One region of the Terribacillus sp. AE2B 122 genome, then DNA from elsewhere that is predicted to be linked to it. Evidence: predicted binding sites of a transcription regulator. Region 1 holds the regulator's gene; each other region holds the start of a gene.
What was found. The regulator Rex, encoded in region 1, represses fermentation and respiration genes when NADH is low (regulators of the CRP and FNR family bind a similar motif). The targets are predictions, from matches to a motif close to TTGTGAAATATTTCACAA.
Positions count from the first base shown of each region.

Region 2: a site for Rex is predicted at 2,602-2,619, ahead of AE2B122_RS06050 (anion permease). Genes of this name have one in related genera too.
Region 3: a site for Rex is predicted at 5,094-5,111, ahead of AE2B122_RS15270 (DUF1641 domain-containing protein). Genes of this name have one in related genera too.

Region 1 covers NZ_LR700949.1:5,924-12,303, forward strand. The annotation lists gene AE2B122_RS16260 (ABC-F family ATP-binding cassette domain-containing protein) at 1-527, opposite strand, end outside; gene AE2B122_RS16265 (redox-sensing transcriptional repressor Rex) at 978-1,604, shown strand; gene AE2B122_RS16270 (phosphate ABC transporter ATP-binding protein) at 1,741-2,466, shown strand; gene fetB (iron export ABC transporter permease subunit FetB) at 2,463-3,209, shown strand; gene AE2B122_RS16280 (hypothetical protein) at 3,284-3,670, opposite strand; gene AE2B122_RS16285 (universal stress protein) at 3,846-4,268, shown strand; gene AE2B122_RS16290 (MDR family MFS transporter) at 4,311-5,744, shown strand; gene AE2B122_RS16295 (iron-containing alcohol dehydrogenase) at 5,891-6,380, opposite strand, start outside.
Region 2 covers NZ_LR700943.1:147,835-154,214, forward strand. The annotation lists gene helD (RNA polymerase recycling motor HelD) at 1-980, shown strand, start outside; gene AE2B122_RS06050 (anion permease) at 1,016-2,449, opposite strand; gene AE2B122_RS06055 (NAD(P)-dependent oxidoreductase) at 2,756-3,616, opposite strand; gene AE2B122_RS06060 (LLM class flavin-dependent oxidoreductase) at 3,720-4,718, shown strand; SAM riboswitch class I at 4,782-4,893, shown strand; gene AE2B122_RS06065 (LLM class flavin-dependent oxidoreductase) at 4,997-6,016, shown strand; gene AE2B122_RS06070 (NUDIX domain-containing protein) at 6,091-6,380, shown strand, end outside.
Region 3 covers NZ_LR700947.1:246,923-253,302, forward strand. The annotation lists gene chrA (chromate efflux transporter) at 1-601, shown strand, start outside; gene AE2B122_RS15255 (MFS transporter) at 710-1,921, opposite strand; T-box leader at 1,984-2,232, opposite strand; gene AE2B122_RS15260 (ion channel) at 2,260-3,294, opposite strand; gene AE2B122_RS15265 (NAD(P)/FAD-dependent oxidoreductase) at 3,411-4,589, opposite strand; gene AE2B122_RS15270 (DUF1641 domain-containing protein) at 4,619-5,035, opposite strand; gene AE2B122_RS15275 (DUF1206 domain-containing protein) at 5,305-6,153, opposite strand; gene AE2B122_RS15280 (collagen-like protein) at 6,284-6,380, shown strand, end outside.

The sequences.
Region 1 (6,380 bases):
GCAAGACGCGTTTTTTGCCCGCCGCTTAATGAACCTATCGGAGTAGACAAGTCTTTGTCTCCGAAACGGAGGCCATTCAGCACGGAACGGATATCTGCTTCATATTGATAGCCTCCGTTTAAACGGAAGGCTTGTTGTTTTGTATCATAATTGGTTAGAAGCTGCTGGTAGGCTGTCTCGTCTGAAATAAGATCAGGGTCTCCCATCCTTGCTTCGAGACGGCGCAGCTCTTCCTCTTGCTGAATAAGATCAGCGAAGACAGTCTTCATTTCTTCCAGGATGCTTTTTTCCGACTCTAAGCCTGTATGCTGCTCCAGGTACCCAAGTGTGGCATCCTTTGCTAGGAATACATTTCCTTCGTCATAGCTTAATTCTCCTGCAAGGATCTTCAGCAAGGTCGATTTTCCGGCACCGTTTCGTCCTACGATGGCTAATCGGTCCTGTGTTTGTACTTCCAGTTTTATATTTGATAAAATGACGTCTGCGCCAAATAGTTTCGTTATATTGTTCGCTTGCAATAAAATCATTCTGTTCACCTCATACTATCAGTGTATCCTATGTGACAAAACAGTAGCAAGCGCCGAATTTCAGCACTTTTAGCTTTCATGCGGATGGACATCAGAAATGATTTTGTTAAAATGGAGACAAGGTGACTCTCATCATCTTTCTTTGTGAATCTGTACAAGACTTTCCTTCTTAAATCTGTTAGAATAAGTTGTTAACTATAATCGTACTTTGTGAAAGTATCATTTCGTAATAATTCAAGGACGAAGCCGCAGGCAGCATCTGCAACTCCTTATAGATGCCAGAAAGGAACCTGTCTGCAGCCATTATTCCATTCTTTAGGGATAGTGCTGGTCATATACGACAAGAGGTAACAGAACGGTATCGTTCTAGTCCGATAGGCCTTTTGATCAGCTGCATGGCTGCACGAAGTTCGCTTCTGGAAGCTGTAGGCTTTAGGAGGATAAATGAGCATGTATATGGATCAAAATAAAATACCAAAAGCTACGGCAAAGCGGCTGCCACTTTATTATCGATTTCTCAACAGTCTGCATCTGCAGGGTAAAACAAGAGTCTCATCTAAAGAACTCAGTGAATCGGTTAAAGTTGACTCAGCTACAATCCGCCGTGACTTTTCCTATTTCGGAGCACTTGGCAAGAAAGGCTATGGTTATAATGTAGAGTATTTGCTGAACTTCTTCCGGAAGACACTAGATCAAGATGAGATCACAAGAGTGGCGCTTATCGGGGTCGGTAATCTTGGAACAGCATTCTTGAATTATAACTTTACGAAGAATAACAATACAAAAATAGAAATGGCATTCGATACGGATCCAGGAAAAGTGGATCATAATATCGGCGGTGTCCCTGTATACCATATTGATGATTTGGAAGAATATATCGGCAACGTAAGTGCAGCGATCCTGACGGTGCCAGCGCAAGCTGCCCAAGCAATCACTGACCGCCTTGTCGAGTGTGGTATTGCTGGAATCCTGAACTTTACACCAGCGCGAATCGCAGTACCGAGCAATATCCGTGTGCATCATATCGATTTGGCTATCGAATTGCAGTCATTAGTTTATTTTTTGAAGCATTATTGATTCAAGCACCTCTCATGCAGAGGTGTTTTTTTCTTACATACGATTATCCAAATCATTTTACTTATCACGTTAATCGCGGTTAAATCACGACTAAGCAAGGATACTAGGATATAAGAAGCGGAAGGGAAGTGAAAATATGATACAGCAAGCCGCCATCACGTTACAGGAAGTGGTGTATGAAACAGAGGAGAACAAAATCATCTGCGGTATAACAGGCAGATTCACGAAGGGGAAGATCACAGCAATAATCGGTCCGTCAGGCGCAGGAAAGACGACACTTTTTCGATTATGTAATGGATTGCTTTCACCCTCAGGCGGAAATATACTGATCAACGGGAAGGAAATCTTAACGTTTGATCCTGTGAGCTTGCGCCGTCATGTCGGTATCGTTCTCCAGCAGGCAACTATGCTGGAAGGAAGCGTTCGGGACAATTTGGCATTGCCTTTACAGCTTGATGGAAAGGAGTTGACAGATGACGAGGCACAACGGATGATACAGTTAGTAGGGCTCGATCCAGACATATTGGATCGAAACAGCAGGGATTTATCGGGAGGCCAGAAGCAGAAGGTTTCCATTGCTCGAACACTGCTGAATGAGCCAGAGATTTTGCTGCTGGATGAAATCACATCTTCCTTGGATCGAGTTTCCAGGCAGGACATAGAGAAACTGATTGAATGGATCAATAGAGAGACTGGAACGACTGTCATATGGATAACGCATAATCTGGAACAGGCAAAGTCAGTCGCAGAAGAAGTCTGGGTCATGATAGACGGCCGTATTGCCGAAGCGGGACCGATTGAAATGCTGGATCATCCAGAAAATGATGATGTCAAACACTTTGTCATGGAGGAGGGAAAATGAGCGCACTTGCTTTAATACTCACCTTGATATTCGTCCTTATTCCACTTTTCTTATCTAAGACATTACAGCTTGGGCTCGAAAAAGATACGCTCATTGCCACAGTCCGTTCCATCATTCAGCTGTTTGCAGTTGGCTATGTGCTGCAGTTTATCTTTGACTCCGAAAATATCCTTTATATATTCCTGATGGTTGCGCTCATGATTGGTGCAGCAGTACAAAACGCAAGGAAAAAAGGAGCATCGATAAGAGGCATCACATGGAAGCTAGTGCTTACCTTCGTTGTAATTGAAGTACTGACACAAGGGATTTTGTTAGGGCTTCATATTACACCGGCAACTGCACAATACATCATCCCATTAAGCGGAATGGTGATAGGAAACTCTATGGTGCTAGGTATTTTGTTTTTAAACCGATTCACTTCAGAAGTGTCATCCAGAAGAGAGGAGACTGAGCTTATCCTTTCTTTAGGTGGCACACCAAAGCAAGCAATTCAACACTCGTTGCTGGCATCCATTAAGGCAAGTACTATTCCGACAATAGAAAGCCAGAAGACAATCGGACTAGTCCAGCTGCCAGGTATGATGAGCGGTCAGATCATTGCTGGAGCAGATCCGCTCCAGGCCGTCATGTTCCAGCTCCTGATTCTCTTCCTGCTGCTGACAACTGCTATTGTTACAAGTACTATGCTTGGCTTTTTATCTTATCCGACGAAATTTAATGAGCGGATGCAAGTTATTGATTAGAATACAGTCTCATTTAAAGAAATCTATGCAGCATTGAAAAGCCGCCAATTAAAAGGGACGGCTTTTTTCTTGTATTACATAGGGAACGGTTCAAGTTCACTATCAATAATAGTAGCATCATATACGAAGCTGACATTGCCATCGCCCTGATAAACTCCGACTTCGTAGTCATCATTTTTGCTATACATAATAAGTGTGGCATCAATTGCTGCATAAGAAGCTGTTTCGTGCATTTCCTCACGCTTGCATTCATTGATACATTCCATTATTTCTTTTATTTGCACCTGATCTGTTATTGTTTTTGATGGGTCAGTTGACTCCGCATCGTACACTTCAATACGTTCTATCTTTTCTTCAATAAAAGCCTCTTTCTGAAAAGGCTCGAAAGCAGCAAGAATCCAAACAATAACTCCAATAATTAGAAGAAAGATAATAAGGAAACTAATAGTTTTAGACAGCAACCTTTCTCCCCCCTAAATTCTTTTTTCCATCATCTCACACTTTTCCAAAAGGATATTTAATGTTATTGTTAATTTCATACAGAAAAGTTTCGGGTATCGAAGCATTTTCGACTTCTCGTTTGTTAGCGCTATTTTAAGGGAAATGCGTACTATCATGGTTATAGGAGGCGCTAGTATGTATGAGAAAATCTTATTGGCTGTCGACGGTTCAGAGAACTCAATTCGAGCGACAGAAGAAGTAATCAAAATTTGTCAGGCGAGCACACATCCTGTACAGCTGGAAGTTACCCATGTTATCCAAGATGTAAGTAATAGCGAGATTGTTCTGCAGCAAGTAAAGCCGGATAATAGGAACCGGGACGGAGAACTTCGTATCCAGCCAAACGAAGCGGAACTGCAAAATGCGAATATTCCTTATACACGTACCATCGAACGTGGCGATGCCGGTAAAACGATTGCCAATAAAGCAAATAATGATACGTTCGACTTGGTTGTGATCGGAACAAGAGGTTTGAATGGATTACAGAAGCTTGTGGTTGGAAGTGTAAGTACGGAAGTGATCAAAAGAGCGAATTGCCCAGTGTTGGTCGTAAAATAGGAAGGTTACCAACTGGTGTGAAACGCAAAAACAGTTGGGAGTATGCATGTGAGTAAACTAGAATCCAAATGGTTGGTTGTTGTTGCTGTCCTTTTTGGGACATTCACTGTTATTTTGAACAATAGTATGCTGAATCCGGCACTGCCATCATTGATTTCCACATTCGATGCCAATGCTGTCAGTGTTGGCTGGATACTGACCATATTCATGGTTGCAATGGGTATGACGATGCCTGTCACCGGCTACCTTGGCGATCGGTTCGGGAAAAAGAGTATCTATCTGCTAGGCCTTGTGATATTTCTTGCAGGGTCCATTTTTGGTATCTTTTCCGGCAGTCTGCCATTTGTCATCACGGCACGCTTTATTCAAGGGATAGGCGGGGGATTGATGATGCCGATATCAATGGCACTCATATTCCAGGCTTTCCCGAAACAGGAGCGCGGACTTGCTGTCGGTGTGTATGGTGTAGCGGCAATGGTAGCTCCTGCCATCGGACCGACAATTGGCGGTGTGCTTATTGCGTACTTACCATGGCCGTTCCTATTCGCTTTTAATTTGCCGTTCGGTCTCCTCGGTTTACTTATGGCTAGTCGTTACTTGAAATCGACCGTAGCTAATCCGGAACGCCGATTCGACAAGGGTGGCTTCGTATTCGTTACACTGGGTATAGGTTTAGTACTGTTTGCTCTAGGTCGTGGACAGACACTTGATGTACTTGTATCGACATCTAACCTTGCGCTGATTGCAGCTGGAATACTAGCCATTGTTATTTTTGTTTACTATGAGCGGCGAAAAGAGCAGCCATTATTGGAGCTCTCTCTCTTCCGTAACCCAACCTATACAGTTTCGATACTGGTCACAGCGACAGCTTCTATTGGGTTATTTTCTGGTATATTCCTGCTGCCATTATTAATTCAGAATGTCTACGGACTTAGTGAGATTCAAACAGGTTTACTCTTTCTTCCAGCAGCATTGTTCAGCGGTGCCATGATGTCATTGGGCGGCAAGCTTTTAGATAAGAAAGGGCCGCGCTGGGTAGTACCTCCTGGTCTGCTGATTCTAGCTATAGCTACTTTCCTAATAGGAAATCTCAGTCTGTCTACACCATTCTGGCTTATCCTTGTAATCAATATGCTACGTGGTGCAGGTCTCGGGCTCAGCAATATGCCTGCCACTACCGCAGGAATGAACGATATACCAGAACACCTTGTCTCCCAAGGTTCTGCAATGAACAATGTTTTACGTCAAATATCGTCCGCCTTCGGAATCGTATTCTTCAGCATCTACTTTGAAGTGCGCCGAGCTCATCTCACAGCTGCTGGAGAAGCAGCTCAGCAGGCAAGTTTACAAACAATCAATGAAGCCTTTGTCTTTTCCGGCATCTTAATACTTATCATGGTTCCGATATCATTCATTATGCGCTATAAGACAGAGAAGAAGCAGGAGCACAAAGTTAAAAAAGCTTCTAATGGCTGATATAAAAGCAATCACTTGATAAGTATGGCACGTAGATCAATGGCTTGAGTGAACAGCATTTCCCGGGACACCGACTTAGTCACAAGGGATCCGATTAATCTAAAAAATACCCTCTGAAGCATTGATATGCTCCAGAGGGTATTTTTTTAGAAATCTATATCTTTGCCTTCAAAGGCAGCAACAAATAGCTGTTTCATTTGTTCAACAGATGTCTCACGCGGGTTAGTGCCGGTACATGGATCTGTAACTGCATTAGCAGCCATATCGTTAACATGAGCATAGAATAACTCCTCGGCAACGCCGAAATCACGTAGATTCAATGGAATCTCCATTTCACGGTTCAAATCGCGTATCCATTCAATTAGAGAGTCTGTCAGTTCAGCATCGGTAGAGCCGCTTAATTGCAGACGGCGGGCAATGCTAGCATATCTTTCTTCCGATACAGATCTATTGAACTGGATAACATACGGTAAATAAATCGCATTAGCCAATCCATGGGCTATACCGAAAGTAGGACCGCTCTTATGTGCCATGCTGTGGACATTACCGAGTACGGCATTTGCAAATGCCATACCAGCCATCGCCTGTGCATAATGCACTTGTTCCCGGGAAATGCGTTCACCATTATAAGAAGCT
Region 2 (6,380 bases), on a different contig from region 1:
ACTTTGAGGAGAACAAGCAGGAAGAAGAGATCCTTCGCAAGTGGGTTGTCGAAAGGAAGCTTCGCCCGTTGATCAAGAAAGTACGTAAGCATGCTTTCATCAATGTGAAAAAGTCTTACCTGCGTATGCTGACAGCTGAAAGACGACCGGAAATGCCAGCATCATGGACGGATCTTTATGAAACAACCAAGAAAAATCTTATTCGCAAGTACATGAATTGGGAAGATGTGACGCCATTTGTCTATTTCCGTGATAAGGTGCTTGGTGATCGTTCGGATAAAACAATTCGTTATGTGCTTATTGATGAAGCGCAGGATTATTCTGCTTTCCAATTCGCTTATTTACAACAGGCCTTCCCTAATGCGAGAATGACATTGCTTGGTGATATCAACCAAGCGATTCAGGCGCATGCTCTGACAGGGGAGAATGTACTCTCTGGTAATACAGCTGACAGCCATCGGATCGAGCTATGGCGCAGCTATCGTTCGACAAGACAGATAGTCGACTTCACGAAGGAACTCCTGGACCATGCCAAGCAAATCCAGCCATTCAACCGGGATGGAGATCTTCCGACGCTGACGAAAGCGAATGGTGAAACGGAAAGACGCCGGCTAGTCCTGGAGAAAATCCGTTCTTTGCAGGAATCAGGTTATGAAACAATTGCAGTTATCGCTAAGACAAGCAAAGAGAGCAAAGAAGCGCATAACTGGATCAAGGAAGAAATGGAAGCTGATCTGATTACTGAGACAACTTCCCAATACAAAAAAGGTTTATCGGTTATTCCGGCTTATTTGGCCAAAGGTATCGAGTTCGATGCGGTTATACTGTATGATGTCTCAGATGAGGCGTATGGCCATGAATCGGAACGCACTTTACTTTATACAGCTTGTACACGAGCGATGCATGAATTGCATATGTACAGCGTTGGCAACTTGAGTCCGTTTATCGAAGCAGCAGATTCTGCTACTTATACAAGCTAATAAAAAAAAGGAATCCATAAGGATTCCTTTTTTTTTTACCATAGACCAATCAGTTTCCACCATAGTCCGCCGATACCGATCCAGACGATCAAGTGAATGATGGAGATGAGGAAGCCGAGCCCCCACCATTTTTGCTGGGTGACGAAGCCTGCGCCAAAGAATACCGGTGCAGGACCACTGCCGTAGTGTGTCAGACAGCCGAACAAGTTACTGAAGAAAGCTAACAATAGGGCTGACAATAATGGCGGCGCACCAGCTGCAACAACTACTGAAAGAAAGGCTGCGTACATGGCGCTCACATGTGCTGTGTTACTCGCAAAGAAATAATGAGAGTAGAAATACACGATAGCCAATACAAGCAATGCGACAGGCCATGAAAGTGTACTTACAACATTCCCCATAATATCACTGAACCAAGGTACAAGGCCAAGTTCGTTCAAGTAATTCGCCATCATAACAAGTACAGCGAACCATACGAGTGTATCCCATGCACCTTGCTCTTGTTTGATATCAGACCAAGTCAATACTTCTGTCAGCAATAGAACGACAAGTCCGATGAATGCTGCTGTCGTAGAGCCGATTCCGAAGCTTTCGCCGAAAATCCACAATACAAGGAGAAGCAGGAACACGCCGATCATATACCATTCAGAACGCTTTAGTTTACCCATGCTTTGTAATTTCTCTGTCGCCATTTCAGTCGCCTTCGGTGTTTCCTTGATTTCTGGAGAATACAGCTTGAAGATGACGAAAGGAATAACAATCAAACTGATGATACCAGGCACGATGGAAGCAAGAATCCAGCTTCCCCATGAGATTGATTGACCAGTAACACTCTCAGCAGCAATGGCTGCCAATGGGTTTGCTGCCATTGCTGTCAGGAACATTGCTGAAGTGATCCCGTTTCCTTGGTAGGATGCAAAAGTCAGGAAAGAACCAATTTTGCGCTCTGTACCATCACCGCTTTTAGAACCATATGAACTTGATAATGACTGGATGATTGGGAAAATGATACCGCCGGCACGAGCAGTATTAGATGGCATGGCCGGTGACAGAATCAAGTCACTGCCGATCAACGAGTAAGACAAGCCTAAAGTCTTTTTACCGAATAGACGCACGAACAAATAGGCAATTCTGGACCCGAGACCAGTTTTGATGAAACCTCTGGAAATAAAGAACGCAATGACGATGAGCCAGATTGTACTATTCTGGAATCCGCTCAACGCTTCTTCTAGTCCGAGTGTCTTCGTCAAAACGATAGCCGTCAGCGAAAGGATAGCGACACTGCCCATTGGCATCGGTTTAATGATCAGACCGATGATCGTAGCGACGAAGATAGCAAATAAATGCCATGCTTCTGCTTGTACACCATCTGGTGAAGGGACGAACCAAAGAATTACGCCGATCAATACAGTGATTAGGAGCGGAATCCATTTGACCTCCCGTTTTGGTTTGTTAGATGAATCAGCCATGATGAAGACCCCTTTAGAAAGTTATTAAATTAATAAAACCATAATTATCTTAGCATAAAAATATTGATATGAAAGTATTCTGCTAGTAGAGTGCCTGTTTCTAACTGATTAAAAAAATTTAATAAACCAAACAGATGATAATGATTATAATTTGGTGAAAATATGCAAAAAAATTACTTCACATGAATTAAGTACCTTATGCCTACATACCCTGTACATATTGTTAATATGCCAATGTTAATTAAAAATAATAGATGAGAATAAAAAAAGAATCCGAAAAAATTCGGATTCTTTGTCTAATATGTGTCAATCTCTTGCTAAAAGTGCATAAACGGCAGCGACATCCTGTTTGCCATAGCCGTTCTTTTTCGCTAATGCATACAGTTCTTTAACACTGTTTGTCATCGGAAGAGGAGCGCCTGCTTCATAAGCTGTTTCGGAAATCTGCTGCAAGTCTTTGTATGCATGCTCCAGAGGAAATTGCGGATCAAAGTTCTGCTGGAGAATCGTATCCCGTTTCCCAGCTTGGATATCACTTGTCACAGGCAGGGCGAGCAATACATCCATCAGATGCTCCCGATCAAGACCGACTGCTTCCCCAAAGCTGATTGCTTCAGATAAACCAGTCAGAGACTGAACAAGCAGCATATTCACTGCAAGCTTAGTAGATGAGCCATTACCATTGACGCCCATATGCTGGATGCTTTGTCCCATTTTCTCAAGCAGCGGGGTGATCTCTTTAACATCTTGTTCGTCTCCGCCAACTAGAAAGTGCAGTTTACCTTGCTGCGCCGGAGCCTTTGAACCTGATACGGGTGCATCAACAAAACGGATATGATGCGCACGAGCAGCTTCAGCCATCTCTTTTGTGAACGCAGGTTTTACGGTACTGACATCCACCCACAAACTATTTTCCTTCATGCCGCTGAAAAGTCCATCTTCCCCATAAGCAACTGCTTGGACAGCAGCTGGGTCTGTCAGCATCGTAAATACGATATCAGCTTGTTCCCCGACTTGCCGTGGCGATTCTGCCCAGTTAGCACCTTTATCCAATAGTGCTTGGGCTTTTTCTTTTGTGCGATTAAAGACTACTAATTGTTCGCCTTTTTCGAGCAGGTTTGCTGCCATGTTTTGTCCCATGATTCCTAATCCGATAAATCCGATCATTTGAGCACCATCCTTTTTATTCGGTCATTTCTAGCATACAGAAAAACGGATTGTTTTTAAAAGTCTTTCGCACAGGATATGATACAAAGAAGGAGTGGGTAGAATGAAGCTTAGTATATTGGATCAATCCCGAATCAAAGAAGATGGCAATGCGGCAGATGCATTGGAAGAAACAGTGCGGCTGGCAGAGCTCGCTGATCAGCTTGGGTATACGCGCTTTTGGGTGTCCGAACATCACGCTGGCAGCTTGGCTCATAGCAGTCCAGAGCTTCTGATGGGGCATCTTGCTGCCAAAACATCCCGCATCCGTATCGGATCAGGCGGTGTTATGCTGCCTCATTATAGTGCGTATAAAGTGGCTGAAAATGCAAGATTGCTCGAAGCACTTCATCCAGGAAGGATCGACCTTGGGATCGGGAGGGCTCCTGGCGGTATGCCAGCCGCAAAAAGGGCACTGCAGGAGCATAAGGCTGTACCGGAGGATTGGTATGATCGGCAAATACGTGATTTGCTTCATTATTTGGATATAAGAAAAGAAGAAAAGCATCGCTTCGGAGATCTGGTAGCGATGCCGAACATTAACACTGCTCCGTCTGTCTGGCTCCTTGGCGGAAGCGCAGGCAGCGCTGGTCTTGCTGCATATCATGGAATCGGGTTTGCTTATGCCCAATTCATACGTGGAGATAAAGATGCAGCAGTGCTGGATGTGTATCAGAAAGCCTTCCAAGAAGGGAAGCATCAGCCGCAAATGATGGTAAGTCTGTTTTTATTCTGTGCGGAGACGACAGCAGCTGCACAAGCGCTGGCGAAAAGTCATGAAGTTGCATCGCTGCTTCAGGAACAAGGGAGACCAGTCAAAGGGATGCTGCGCCCGGATAAGGCAGCAGACTACAAAATGTCTCCTTATGAAAAAGAGCGTCTTGAGGACAATCGTCCTACCATGGTAATTGGGACACCAACTGAGGTGCTGCAGCAGCTTGAAGAGCTGGAAGACTATTACGGCGGGGAAGTTGAGTTCATGCTCACCAGTCCAGTTTATGAAGAGAAAGCAAGACAAGATGGGTACCGTCTTTTGATGGAGGCACATCAGCGTAAGCAATAGCAGTTATTCTGTTTGAATCAGACACTGCTAATCTGGTATAGTAGGAAGTACAATTCATAAGAAATCTTATAACGAGTGGTGGAGGGAAAGGCCCGATGAAGCCCGGCAACCCACTGTAGGAGGGCAGTCCTGCAGGAAGGTGCTACGACCTGCAGCAAAAGCTGCGTGATAAGATGACGACGGCTGCAATACAGAGCTTCTTCTCATCGAAGAAGCTTTTTTAGTAGAATCGATGTGTCGTTCGGTAGGATTTCCTATGTGCAAAAGGAGTAATAACAATGAAATATGCATACTGGCAGCCAGTTTCAAGCAGCTGGCTGCGTCATGTGGAAGATGGAGGACCGCTTAGCCTGTCAGATGTGAAGGAAACTGCGCATACGGCTGAAAACTTAGGATTCGATGCGGTCTTCCTGCCAGACACCTACCTATACCAAGGAAAAAATGCCGGTCAGCAGCTGAACTTTTGGGAAGCTGCTGGCGCTATTGCGGAGGCAACCGATAAATTGCACATTATGGCAGCAGTCCGGCCAAGCATCGATCAGCCTGTGGAAGCAGCGAGACAGGCAGTAATGATTGATCAGATTAGTAATAGCCGTTTTTCACTAGCGGTCGTTTCTTTCTTACGTGAAGAGGAGCAAAAACGCCTAGATGGTGATATTGCAGGATCAGAGGATTTCTATATGCAAACAGAGGAATTCTTTGAAGTGCTGCGCGGAGTTTGGACAGCTAGCAGTTACACATATGATGGCTTGTACTATCAAGTACAGCATGTCGATTATTTACCGGCAGGCAAGACCAAAGAGATTTCGCCATTATATGCTGGTGGAGAAAGCGACTATTTACGGCAGACAATTGCCGAGACATGTGATGCATATGTAATGAAAGGCGGCTCTGTACAGGAAGTGGCCAGTATGATCGCTGATATGCAGATTCGTCGTGAGGCAGCTGGCAAATCTCCATTTACCGAATTCGGTATGACAGCTTATGTCATTTGCCGTGAAACGGAGGAAGAAGCCTACCAGGAATGGGAAAGAATTACCGGCGGAGATTACGAATCATATGTAACAGAGGAAGAGCTGGCACAAAAAAGCAAAATTAGCGATGATGCTGTTTCTGCAAGAGGGCTTCGGCCGCATCTGGTTGGTACCCCGTTACAAATTGCACAGCGGATACTTGCATACGAGCACGCTGGTGTCAGTCTTTTGCTGCTTCAGTTTTCGCCGCATATGCAGGAGATGGTGCGGTTCGCGAACGAAATCATGCCACTAGTCGAGGAAATGCGCGATAACTCGATCTGATTGGAAATATACGGTAGACAAGCCTGAAGATATCGCTTACATTAGTAAAAAAGGAATAAGTATGGGGGCAAAACATGGAGCTATTGACGATTTTCGATGAGCAGCATCGGGAGCTTGGGGTGAAAGAAAGAGAGGAAGTCCATCGTGATGGAGACTGGCATGAGACTTTCCACTGCTGGTTTATAGAACATGATGGTACAGAACTATACATTTATCTACAGCAACGTTCTTTCAATAAAAGTGAATTTCCCGGGAAATACGACATTACCGCAGCTGGTCATCTGGAAAGCGGCGAAACGCCTGTGGTCGGAGGCTTACGTGAAGTGCAGGAAGAATTGGGTGTTATGCTTCAAGAGAGCGATCT
Region 3 (6,380 bases), on a different contig from region 1:
TTCTATCGGCAAAAAGTCCGGCGCTATCTGCTTAAGTCTGTTTTTCCTTTTATTAGCTGGTCTGCCTATGCTGCGCGCTATAACAGATACACCGCTTCTCGCTATGGCGGACAGCTTCTACCGCGCCGGCTCGCTTGTATTCGGTGGAGGTCATGTTGTCCTTCCGCTTTTGGAGCGCGAATTTGTCCCAACCGGTTTGATCAGTCAGCAAGACTTTCTTGCAGGATACGGAGCTGCCCAGGCAGTCCCTGGACCATTATTCACATTTGCAGCTTATCTCGGAACCATGCTTTACGGCTGGCAAGGTGGTTTACTGGCAACTGCTGCTATATTCCTGCCAGCATTTCTGCTCATAATGGGAGCTCTGCCATTCTGGACAAGCCTGCAGAAAAATAGCAGTTTCCGCAAGGCTTTTGCCGGAATTAATGCGGCAGTTGTAGGAATATTAATCAGTGCATTCTTCATCCCTATTTGGTCATCGACCATCCACTCAGCCATTGACATTGCACTTGCTGCTGTTTTTTACAGCCTGCTGGCTTTTTGGAAAGTTCCTGCCTGGATTATTGTAATAATCGGTGCTGTTAGCGGTCTGATTTTATAGTATCTTCAAATACTCAAAAAACAAAATCGATTCATTTTTATATTTTTGGTCGTCACTGCAGAATAGCACACCTATGCCCAAAACGCGCATAAGAAGAAGCCTGATACCCTAAAGGATATCAGGCTTCTTCTCTACTAATGTTCTTTTGCTGATTATGACTAATAGGACCGTCAGCGACAGCATAATCAGACACCCAGTCTGAACTGCTGCTGCTACATTCGTCAGCTGATTTATTCCAGCCAAAACTGCTGTCATCCCGATAATTAGAATCGCTTCTATTGATTGATACATACTAAGCATACGACCCATTTGCTCAACTGGAATATGCTCCTGCATATATGTTACATATCCAGCGTTTGCAAAAGCCAGCGCACCGGATAAGATGAATACACCTGCACTTGCTGAGAGAAAGTTTTGAGAAAAAGCAAACAGCACATACCCTAAGGCTCCACCAGCTGCCCCATAAGCAAGCAGCTGAATGGAACGAAAATGGCGATTTACGATAGTCAACAGTAAAGAACCTGAAACAAAGCCAACTCCAGCAATACTTACAAGCAATCCATAAGCAGGTTTTGATAAACCAATCGCCTCTGTAGAGAAAGCAACTTCCATGGAATCAACAGCTGCAGTCATAACAGTGATGCAGCTGAACACCAGAAGCAAAAGAGTCAGCATGACAAACTTTTTACTGAAAGCTGTAACAAGACGCCAGTCTTCTCTCCAGATTTTCAGCCATTTTTCCTCCGAACTTTGTTCCAAGACAACTTTTACAGATGGCAAAGCGATGCAAATAATAACTGCTGCCAGTAACAATACTATATTAGCGCCCAATGCAATCTCAACAGATCCTGCACCAACTAAAATCCCTGCAGCCGCCGGACCTAATACAAAGCCGCTGCCATCCGCAATGGCACGATAGGAATTGAATTTCTGCCAGTGCCGCTTATGGATTAACCCAGTGATATACGGCAAACTTGCAGGCTCAAAGATGGCGCCTGCAGCTGCTACGAAGAAAACAAGCACATAAATTTGCCATAGGGAAGTGGCGATGATCATCCCGGCTATACCGAAAATCCTTATAGCGTACAATAGAATCATCAGCTTCCGATTATCCAGCCGATCAATAATACTGCCCGCCCAGCTGTTCATCAGCAGCCCAGCTGCCGGCTTAACCATATAGAGAATTGCAACAGCTGCTGCAGCTTGATCTGCCTGCTCATATACCTTCAAATTCAAAGCAATCAAATACAGCCAATCCCCACAGGATGCACATGCAATTCCGATAAGCATTCCGATAGCACGAATACGGTATTTCTTCACCTTCATTCCCCTCTCTGTTTGAAGTGAAGCAAATAAAAAAATCCCACCCCCAAGATTGTCATCTTAGGGGCGAGATACCGTCGCGGTGCCACCCTAGTTTCCCCAGCAGGTCACCCAGCCAGGCTCAAAAAGTACACGCATTGCTGCGTAGACCCTTGTGCGCTAACGGGCACTCCCGGCCTGCCATCATCTTCATCCGGCAAACAGCTCTGCGGTTTGTTCCAGCTTGGCTCCTTCACCCTTTTCACCATCGCAGGGATTCTCTGTAGAAGGAGTTTACATGCTATACTGTTCCGCTTCATCGCTTGTAAATTTTTTCTATAATATCATGTAGAAGGCTACTGCACAATACTTGTTGAAATTTTTTCGTAAGCTTCATCACTTGCTATGATATACAGTCGATCTCCGGTCCGAAGGGAAGTCTCCCTTTCTTTGAGATAGTTCATGTCTTGATTGATACAAAGCAAGACTATGCCCTCTTTTGTCAGCGCTTCTTGCGCATCTTGATAAGTTTTCCAAGTAGATTCCGGTTGTATCTCATAAATATTTGTTCCATATTGTTTGCTCAACAGCTGACGGAACAGATTGGATGTTCCCGGTGCCATTACAGCCTTCGCCATCAGAAGGGAAACAGAATCATTGGATAGAATAAAATCATCAATGGATATATGCTCAAATTTAGGTATATGTGTTTCATTATTGATTTCTACAACAGTATGTATATTGGTATTTTCTTTCTTGGAAAGCCCTTCGACCGCTGAAGCTATCAAGAGTGTCTTGGCATCTGCTAGTAGTGTAGATTCCAATTCAGGATCAGAGAATACAGCAACGCGTGCTGCTTCCAGAAGATTCGCGTAAATCAAAGTTGCTTCATCTGAAGGGTCTCCTTGTACAAACGCAACTTGTTCGTGATCAAATGGATGCTCTTTCGTATCATCTACAATGACAATATAGGCATCTTTTTCACTTGCCAGCACTTCCTCGATAGATCTTCTAACCTTTTTTGACCAGCCGATGTAAATATAATGCCCCTTCTTTTTGATCATCAATTTCCCCTCCCTTTGCATGCGCTTATATGCTGAGGCACCGTCCACGATCTTCCCGATCAATAAACCGATTACACCGATACCAAACAGGAACAGAAAGATTCCTAGCAGCCTTCCAGGTATCGTTTCCGGATAAAAATCCCCATAACCAACTGTAGTTACAGTCGTCATCGTCCACCAAAATCCATCGAACAATGATGAAAAATTATTTCTTTCTATTAGATGAATACCGATGGTTCCTACCAGCACGACAAGGACGGATGCTAAAGCTATTGCAAGAAAATTAAACCCTGTAACGCTCTTCCATAAACGAATGAAAAAAAGCATGATCTCTCCTCCTAGACTTCCATTATAACTGGAAAAATAAGAGAAATGTTCAGTATCTTAGACATTTCGTAACATACAAAAAAAGCACCTCCAACGGGGAGGTGCTTTCGTTCTGCTTAGTAAGCTAAGCTGAATAGTCCTTTTACGTGAGTCAAGTAGCGGATGTTACTTGCTTCTTTCATCATTGTAGCTGGAAGACCTTTCAATGGTGTTTGGTTAGCACCGATGAATGCTACAGCGTCCTTGCGGCCAAGGCTTGCAAGTGTACCGGAGTTGATCGGGCTGAAGTTTTCCATTGTTTTGCCTTCAAGATAAGCGAATAGGTTGTAACCTACTAGTTCGCCCATCTGCCAAGCGATTTGTGCTGTTGGAGGCCAAGGACGACCATCTTCACCGAAGTATACAGCACTGTCACCGACAACAAATACATCTTGGTGGCTCTTAGACTGAAGGAAGTTGTTTACAGTCGCACGGCCGCGATCTGTTTCCAATCCGGATTCAGCTACCATTGGAAGCGCTTGTACGCCACCTGTCCAAACAAATGTATTTGTTTCGATTTTCTGACCATCTTTTAATTCCACGACATTGCCTTCCACGTTCGTTACAGGCAAGCCAAGCAAGAACTCTACGCCGCGTTTTTCCAAGCTGGATTGCGCACGATCGATTAGATGCTGTGGAAGCATTGGAAGAACCTTTGGACCAGCTTCAACGAGTTGAAGCTTGATTTCTTTTGGATCTACACCGTGAGGCAAGCAGTAAGAAGCGAGCTTGTCCGCGATTTCGCCGACTAGTTCAACACCAGTCAGGCCGCCACCACCGATAAGGATTGTTGCATCTGCAGGGTTTTTAGAAGCTGCATATGCTTTAATTTTATCTTGGATTTGGTTGAATACTTTGTTTGCATCATCTGCTGATTTCAATACAAGGCTGTTTTCTTCCAATCCAGGGATACCGAAGTAAGCAGTCTTACTTCCAAGACCTACTACCAAAGCATCGTAAGAAAGCGTATTTCCGCCTGCAAGAACAACTTCTTTCTTGTCGACATTAAAGCCTTCTACTGTTGCTACTTTGAAGTCTACATCCAAACCTTTCAAAAGCTTCTCTACAGGCATTGCCACTGCTTGCTCGGAAATGCTGCCTGCTGCAAGACGGTGAAGCTCAGTGATGATTTGGTGTGTAGGTGTTTTATTGATAAGCGTTACATTCGCTTGCGCTTTAGTGTAATACTTACGTACGTTTTGAGCGGCTAAGACTCCGCCATAACCGGCGCCTAAAATAACGATATTCTTTGCCATACTTAATCCTCCGTCCTTACCTTAAGCTCTTATTTTTGTTTTTGTTTTTCTTTTTCGTTCGCAACTTCCAGATAGCTCTGAACAAAACGGAACATCTTCTGTGCTTGTGGATCCTTCATCAGACGAAGCAAACCGAACAAACCGATTGTTTCGTTGCTTGCTTCTGCGCGGTCTTTTGCTTCAATTGCAGTTTGAGCAACTGATTTCACTGAGTCTGTGACTGGGTGTAGCACTTCAGTAATAGCACCTACTGTATCGGATTTCAACACATCGTCTGTAGCTACAGCTTGCGCGAAGTCGTAAGAAGCAGTCAAAGCGTTCACAAGTTCATTGATTTTTGGAAGCTGTTCAATTAAAGAAGTCAATGATTCTTGTACTTCAGGTTTTAGCAATTGTGCAGCTAGGTCTTGTTGGCTCTGGCTAACACTTTCGTTTGTTTCTGACATAACGTATTCTCCTTTGCTATGGTAATGCATTATATTTATACGTAAACATTATACTTTGTTGTGAATTTGTTCACAACTGTACGTTCACAATTTGCTCAAAATATCCACCTACAACTTTACTCCTACTTGGAGAACTTGTCAAAAGTTATTTCACACACGTTAATGATTTTTTTCATTTCCTATTATATATTCGAAAATAGACATAATAAAAGCCGTGTCACTCTTCTGCTTACGTAGCTTTCCCCTATTTCAGAGAAATATTAATATTCTTATGCGTTCTTCCCAAAGCTCATACTTTCATAGCGACCGCGGATGACACTGTATACTCCGAACAGAATGAAACCAACAGCTACAATTGCAAGAAGCCAGCGTCCGAATGGCTGCTGTGACACTTCTGAGAGTGCACCATCCAGCCCCTTAGCTTCATCCGGATCGGATTGAATAGCAGTCATGACAAAAAAGAATCCCACTATGCCAAACACAATACCTCTGCTAATCAGACCGATACGGCCCGCATGGCGGGCAGCCCGTTTTTCGTGCTTATTCATTTCTCCTGTCTTGAATCGGTTCATAAAACTTCCCGACACCCCACTGAAAAATTCAAAGATACCGTACCCGATAATAATAAGCCCAACAGCTGCAACCAGCCATTGTCCAAAGGGATATGTAAGAAGCTTTGCTGTTAGGGATTGCTCGCTCCCTCCACCACTTCCTTGATTCGTGGCAGCAAAACGAAGCGCATTAAATGCAATACTGGCATATATGACCGTACTGACGCCAAAGCCTATGCGAACAATAATTCCTTTTGCCCCGTTTCCTTCATTGTTCGGATCCTTGATGGCAAGTATTGCATCCCAGCATACATACCCAATTAATCCTATTCCAATCAGCCATAACAAAATATTTCCGAAGGGCATAGCTGCCAATTTTTGCAGCATACCGCCTGTGTCGGTTGTATCTCCTCCCACATGAAGCGCAGCTAAGAGTGCCAGAACACCGATGAGGGCATAGACGATTCCCTGAGACATATACCCGATTCGTCCGAATCTTCGAATCCATGGTTTTGATTCTTCCTTAGTCTCCCTTGCTTTTCGTTTGGCTTCTTGTTTATCGGCCATAATCGTCTTCCTCTCCTGTTTTAAGAGCTATACCCAAGCTATGTATATGAGAAACCAGAAAAATAGGATAGGCAAGCTACCCTTGCACAGATGCCTACATACGATGAAGGAGAAGCAAGAAGGGAGAATGATGATGTATAACGAAAATGATGATAAACAAGAACAGCAACGACAAATTCAATTTCCAGGCGGACCTGGTTTTGGCGGTCCTGGTGGCCCCGGTGGAC